2 regions of the Lysinibacillus sp. UBA6686 genome follow, and region 2 is predicted to be linked to the other one. Evidence: predicted binding sites of a transcription regulator. Region 2 holds the regulator's gene; the other holds the start of a gene.
What was found. Region 2 encodes LexA, which represses DNA repair genes until DNA is damaged. Its sites were predicted from a motif close to CGAACATATGTTCG; they were not measured.

Region 1 (3,430 bases), on a different contig from region 2:
AGAAAAACGTGGCTTTAAAGTTGAAACAGTGGATTATTTACCAGGTGATGAGGCAGGTATTAAATCAGTAACATTGTCCATTAAAGGGCATAATGCATATGGATATTTACAGGCTGAAAAAGGAGTCCATCGTCTGGTGCGAATCTCTCCATTCGATTCTTCAGGTCGTCGCCATACATCTTTTGTGTCTTGTGATGTTATGCCTGAATTCGATGACAATATTGAAATCGATATTCGTACAGAGGATTTAAAGATTGATACGTATCGTGCAACAGGTGCAGGTGGTCAGCATATTAATACAACAGACTCAGCTGTCCGTATTACTCACATCCCGACTGGTACAATTGTACAATGTCAGGCTGAGCGCTCACAAATTAAAAACCGTGAAAAAGCGATGACAATGTTAAAAGGAAAATTATATCAATTAGAGCTAGATAAACAACAGGCACAGCTAAATGAAATTCGTGGTGAGCAGAAAGAAATCGGCTGGGGCTCACAAATTCGTTCATATGTATTCCATCCATATTCAATGGTGAAGGATCATCGTACAAATGAAGAAACAGGCAATGTAGGAGCAGTGATGGATGGCGACTTAGATCCATTCATTAATGCATACTTACGTTCGAAAATTGGCTAATCAATTCCCTTCAAGGGCACAGAAACTTTGTGCACCTGAAGGGAATTTTTTTATCTTCATTCATCAAATATTTTTGTATTGAAAGCATAGCGGTAGCGGAGGATACAGAAGACTCCTACCTCTATGTGAATGCAGTTTTGGTTTCTTTTCAAGCGGTGTCCAAAGACCTGCTGTAATTAAATCAGAAAGGCGGATGATATGGGGCATCATGACTAATGCTCTTTCGTTCATTCATGTAATGCTTATAGAGCATGGATGCATTGACAAATTGTTTACTGATAGAAGCATATTGAATAGGTAATTCTATTTGTTTATCGTTTTTAAGTGTGATAATACAGCCTAATTTACTCGGTATAATATTCGAAATGGCGTGAAGTCCAATCCAAATATTATGGATGGAGTTCGGAGAATAAGTTGGTAAAAAGATACATGGGAAACCATAATCAAAGGCTACTACGATTGGTAGTTTATGTTGATTGCCAAAAAAGCGTTTAGCGGAATATTTTGCAGCCTCATAGGTTGTCCCAAGCGAGATACAGGATTTTCGTAGAATGTGCATAGGTTTACGAGTAACGATAAGCTCATTATGTTTATCAATAACCCTTGTGAAGATTTTTGCCCCATGCTGGATAGGTTCCAGTAAATAGGTGTTGAAAGAGATTAAATATCCATTGACATAATTTGTTTGCATAAATGGTGTTCCTCCTTTTCTCTTAATAGCTGTAGTGTAGAGGATAAACTCAAATATTGATAATATAGATAAAATGTAAAACCTATTGATAAATGAAGAAAACATGTAGAGAATTTGCTTCAAATGAACAGAGATTAATGACTAATCCAAGTTATTTTCAATTCTTATGCATTGCATTTTAAATTCAATTTTCATATAATTTAGAAAAGGATCGAGGTGAGATCGTTGGATAAATATTATTCGTATACAGATTTTCTAAAAGCCGTGGGTCAGTCAAAGAAAGTTGATGAGGCAGAAAAATTATTGAACGAGATTTATTTGGATTTATTTTTAAATCATATCCAGCGTATGCATCGTGAAGAGCAGCTCATGGTTCTGATAGATAGAGCACTCGATGAAAAAGATGAAAAGGCATTTCATCTATACGCACATGAACTAACAGTTTTACGCCAAGCAGCAAGTGAATAATATGACGAGCCCGCCCTCCTAAAAATTGGAGGGCGGGATTTTTTTGCGTATAGGTTAGTAAAAGAATTAACTCGTTATTGTATGAGGGGAATCTGTTTAGCTGAAAGGGCTTGAAAACTTGATGAAGCGGCTATTATAAGAGTAGAAAGGTATTCCATAATTTACTTGAAGGATTCATAACAATATCGTTATTTTATCGAAAGAGAAAAGAATTTACAAACATTCGTTCGTTAAATGTTCGAAATTTTAGTGCTGCTATGCTAAAATAAATGTACAAATTGGAAGGAAAGGACGGGGGCGTGTGTGCAAGTATTTGATTTACAAGCGCCATATCAGCCTAATGGGGATCAACCACAGGCAATCGCGGAATTAGTGGAGGGTGTACGTGCGGGGAAACGTCATCAAACATTACTTGGTGCAACAGGAACAGGAAAAACGTTTACTATCTCTAACGTTATTCAGCAGATTAAAAAACCGACACTGATTATGGCACACAATAAAACACTGGCAGGTCAATTGTATAGTGAATTTAAAGAATTCTTCCCGAATAATGCTGTAGAATACTTTGTCAGCTATTATGATTATTATCAGCCAGAGGCCTATGTTCCACAAACTGATACTTATATTGAAAAAGATTCAAGTATCAATGATGAAATCGATAAATTACGTCACTCTGCCACATCTGCATTATTTGAGCGTGATGATGTTATTATTATTGCTTCTGTATCCTGTATTTATGGCTTAGGTTCTCCAGAGGAATATCGTGAAATGGTGGTATCGATTCGGACAGGCATGGAAATTGAACGCAATCAGCTACTACGCAAGCTAGTAGATGTTCAATATGAACGCAATGATGTTAGCTTTACTCGCGGAACGTTCCGAGTACGTGGAGATGTGGTGGAAATATTCCCAGCATCCCGAGATGAGCATTGTATTCGCGTGGAGTTTTTCGGTGATGAAATCGACCGTATTCGTGAAGTGGATGCGTTAACAGGGGAGATTTTATCAGATCGAGATCATGTCGCTATTTTCCCAGCATCCCACTTCGTTACACGAGAAGAAAAAATGCGGAAAGCCATTGAAAATATTGAAAAAGAGTTAGAAGAAAGGTTAGCGCTTTTACGTGCCGAGGATAAATTATTAGAGGCTCAGCGTTTAGAGCAACGCACTCGCTATGATTTAGAAATGATGCGTGAAATGGGCTTTTGCTCAGGAATCGAAAATTATTCACGTCACCTAACATTACGTGAGGCAGGAGCGACTCCTTATACCCTGCTCGATTATTTTCCAGATGATTTTTTACTGGTTGTTGACGAAAGTCACGTTACACTGCCACAAGTTCGGGGAATGTACAATGGTGACCAAGCACGTAAAGGTGTGTTAGTCGAGCATGGCTTCCGTTTGCCGTCAGCGCTTGATAATCGCCCATTACGTTTTGAGGAATATGAAAAACGAGTTCATCAAGCTATTTATGTATCGGCAACACCTGGTCCCTATGAGCTTGAACATTCTCCAGAAATGGTGGAACAAATTATACGTCCAACTGGGCTGCTGGATCCGCTAATTGATGTGCGACCAATTGAAGGACAAATTGACGATTTGATTGATGAAATTCAAGACCGCATTTCGCATGA
Region 2 (3,430 bases):
GACACCAATTCCATTTGGCCCATCCATTGCTATTGCGGCTATGGTTGTCTATTTTTATGGAGATGCCTTGATGAATTGGTATCTTGGGTTATGGTAGGAGATAACTTGAAATTATGGAGGGGATAAAGTGAAGCCAATAATTGGCATAACGGCCTTTTTGGAGGATGATTTGTCAGCAAGATTAAATGCTGCCTACAGTAATAGTATTATCGAAGCTGGGGGCATTCCGCTCATTATTCCACCTGGTATAGAGGAGGATGTTGCACAAGCTTTGTCTTTGACAGACGGGTTATTGCTGTCGGGAGGCTGTGATGTCCATCCATTTCTCTTTGATGCAGAGCCTGCACCCAAATTAGGGAAGGTACACCCTGAAAGAGATTCTGTAGAGCTTGCTTTAATCGAGGCAGCCTTTATTCGCAAGATGCCGATTTTTGGTATATGTCGTGGCATTCAAATATTAAATGTTGCCCTTGGAGGCAATATTTATCAGGATATGGAGAGCGAATATCATAGTAAAAAATTATTAAAGCATATGCAGCAGGCAGCTCGGGGTGTTGCTACCCACTATGTTACGGTTACACCTGATTCATTATTAAACAGAATCACCGAGAAAGAGAAAATAGCCGTAAATTCCTTTCATCATCAAGCTGTCAACGTATTAGCTGAGAAATTAAAGGTTGCTGCCAAATCCAGTGATGGAATTGTAGAAGCAGTCGTACATGAAGATCACCCGTTTTGTCTGGCGGTACAGTGGCATCCAGAAGAGCAGGCGATGGCAGGAGATGAAGTGTCAAAGAAAATATTTACTGCTTTTATAAAGGCAAGCCTAACATTCAAATTAGAGGCATAGAATCCATTGTAAAGTGGATTCTTTTTTTGATAAAGGAAGATGGCGAAAAATTTTGTTCGATATCTTCGTAAAGGTATTTAATACTGCCAATTACGGATAAATGCAGGGAGTAGGGGGTGATTTGGATTACAACGCTTTGCTGACGTTAGCTCCAATATTTCATCCTGGTCATCATCAGTCACCGAAATAAAAACAAAAATGCTTTCGTCGATAATGCCCTCCTGCTTCAATTCATACATCGTATCACTCATTGCTTGATGAAGCATCTCTTTATGTTTAACAAATTCCTCGTCTTCGATATGCAATATTGTATCTAATAATTCACGACTTACCTTTTCGAGCATATCCGTTTCATCATAATGTAAATATTCATCCTTTAAAAAACGATAGTTTTCGGGGTCGTCCTCATAGTTCTGACCAATTTCAATAAGTGATTTTTCGGTTCCCATTGTTAAATAAAGGCTTCCACAATCACCATCTGTCACTAAAACAGCCGCATAAATTTGTTCATCGTATAAGGAGCTATACATTGTCGTATAAGCCTCTTGTACAGCCTGCTTAATTTTTTGTTTCAAATGGATGCACTCCCTATGTAGATCGTATTTTGTTCTATGTCTCAAATTAAGAAAAAGAGGTATATGCTCATCAGGGAACATATCAGCCTCTTAAAATCATCCAAAAATTTTATATTTTTTAGTGCACTCGACGATAAAGGCCTACAACTTGTCCTAAAATTGAAACTTGATCGACAATAATTGGCTCCATTGTGGAGTTTTCAGGCTGTAAGCGGAAATGATTTTTTTCCTTAAAGAAACGCTTAACCGTTGCTTCATCCTCTTCTGTCATCGCCACGACAATATCCCCATTATCTGCTGTTGATTTTTGCTTTACAATAACTAAGTCTCCATCAAGTATACCAGCTTCAATCATGGATTCACCCATAATCTCTAGCATAAATAATTGATCCTCACTTGTCCCATAAGTATCTGGCAGCGGGAAATACTCTTCGATATTTTCAATAGCTGTAATTGGAGAACCTGCTGTTACTTTACCCACAAGAGGGACGTGAATAACACTTTGCTTTTGGATCGAGTCTTCTGGCTCCAATATTTCAATGGCACGAGGCTTTGTTGGGTCACGGCGGATAAAGCCCTTTTGTTCTAAACGAGCTAAATGTCCATGAACTGTTGAGCTTGAAGCAAGTCCAACTGCTTCGCCAATTTCACGTACAGATGGTGGATACCCCTTTGCGCGTACTTCTTCTTTAATAAAGGCTAAAATGTCTTCTTGTCTTTTCGAAACTTTTTTCATGATTGCTCACCTCTTTTTTCTTTTATTTCTACTTATTAGATAGTATAGCAGAATGCGAACACTTATGCAAACATAGGTTCGAAAAGTGTTTGACAAAAACATTTGTTCGCACTATTATAAGAACATACATTCCGAACAAACATTCTAGAAAAGAGGTTATAATGATGAATTGGTTAAAGAAAAATCCGCATATCTCCATTTTATTAGGGGCTTGCTTACTGTTTACAGGATACCTTTACATAACAGATCCTGGTGAGGTGACTTACAAGGAAATACAAGTCGAGCATGGCGATAGCCTATGGTCGTTAGCTGAGCAATACCGTGGTAAAATGAGTAAGGAAGACTGGATTAAATTAGTAAAGACAGAAAATGAATTACCTGATGTTCAAATTATTGCAGGTAAATCATTAGTCATTCCAGTGGTGGGAAACCAAGCCAATCCCATAAACTCTATTGAAATTGCGAGAAATGAACCATGATAAATAAACAACAATCGGCTGTAATCTATTGCCGCGTGAGTACAGAAAAAGAGACACAAAGTTCCTCGCTTGAGCGTCAGCAGGAAGAATTAACGCGCTATGCCAAGGAGCAGGGTTACAATATAAAGGGCATTTTTTTAGATCAGCATAGTGGCTATGATGTGGAGCGAGATGGCTTACTCGAAATGCTTGATTTCATTAAAGAAAAGAAAATTCATGCATTATTTGTCCAGGATGAAACTCGCTTAGGACGTGGGAATGCCAGAATGGCTGTGCTGCATTTATTGCAAAAAACAGAAACAGATGTTTTCTCCATGCGGGATGCAGGACCTGTACAATTAAATGAAATGGATACGATGCTGCTAGAAATATTAGCGATCGTAGAGGAATACCAGCGTAGAATCCATAATGCTAAAATACGGCGTGGTATGCGTCGAGCGGTGGAAAAGGGCTATAGACCTGAAAATAATTTATCGAATCGTGGAAATCCAAATGGGCAGGAGCGAAAAGAAGTCCCGATAGAGGAAATTATTAAGCTTCGAAACAAAGGCTTTACATTCGAGGAAATTGCCATGACGCTTCGAGGCTTAGGCTTTGATGTCAGCAAGGCAACAGTACATCGAAGGTATCGGGAGCATCAGGAAAAGGTAATAGGTGAATAATGGAAGGTCAGTGGGAGTTTTTATCATCCCACTGATGAAAGAGAAGAGCATGATTAATACAAGCTCTCAATTATCACATTATCGGGTAGTTTAAATGGATTTTCTTGAAATGTATTGTATAGTTAATT

Region 1: uvrB (excinuclease ABC subunit UvrB) is a predicted target of LexA. The motif match lies at 2,013-2,026, and genes of this name have one in related genera.

Annotation. Positions count from the first base shown of each region.
Region 1 covers NZ_DKJS01000058.1:25,289-28,718, forward strand. Annotated here, with positions in the region: one part of gene prfB (peptide chain release factor 2) at 1-637, shown strand, start outside; gene B2R82_RS15195 (competence protein ComK) at 819-1,328, opposite strand; gene B2R82_RS15200 (IDEAL domain-containing protein) at 1,554-1,796, shown strand; gene uvrB (excinuclease ABC subunit UvrB) at 2,100-3,430, shown strand, end outside.
Region 2 covers NZ_DKJS01000081.1:51,260-54,689, forward strand. Annotated here, with positions in the region: gene B2R82_RS21995 (prepilin peptidase) at 1-97, shown strand, start outside; gene B2R82_RS22000 (gamma-glutamyl-gamma-aminobutyrate hydrolase family protein) at 128-850, shown strand; gene B2R82_RS22005 (DUF4303 domain-containing protein) at 928-1,425, opposite strand; gene lexA (transcriptional repressor LexA) at 1,544-2,161, opposite strand; gene yneA (cell division suppressor protein YneA) at 2,326-2,640, shown strand; gene B2R82_RS22020 (YneB family resolvase-like protein) at 2,637-3,302, shown strand.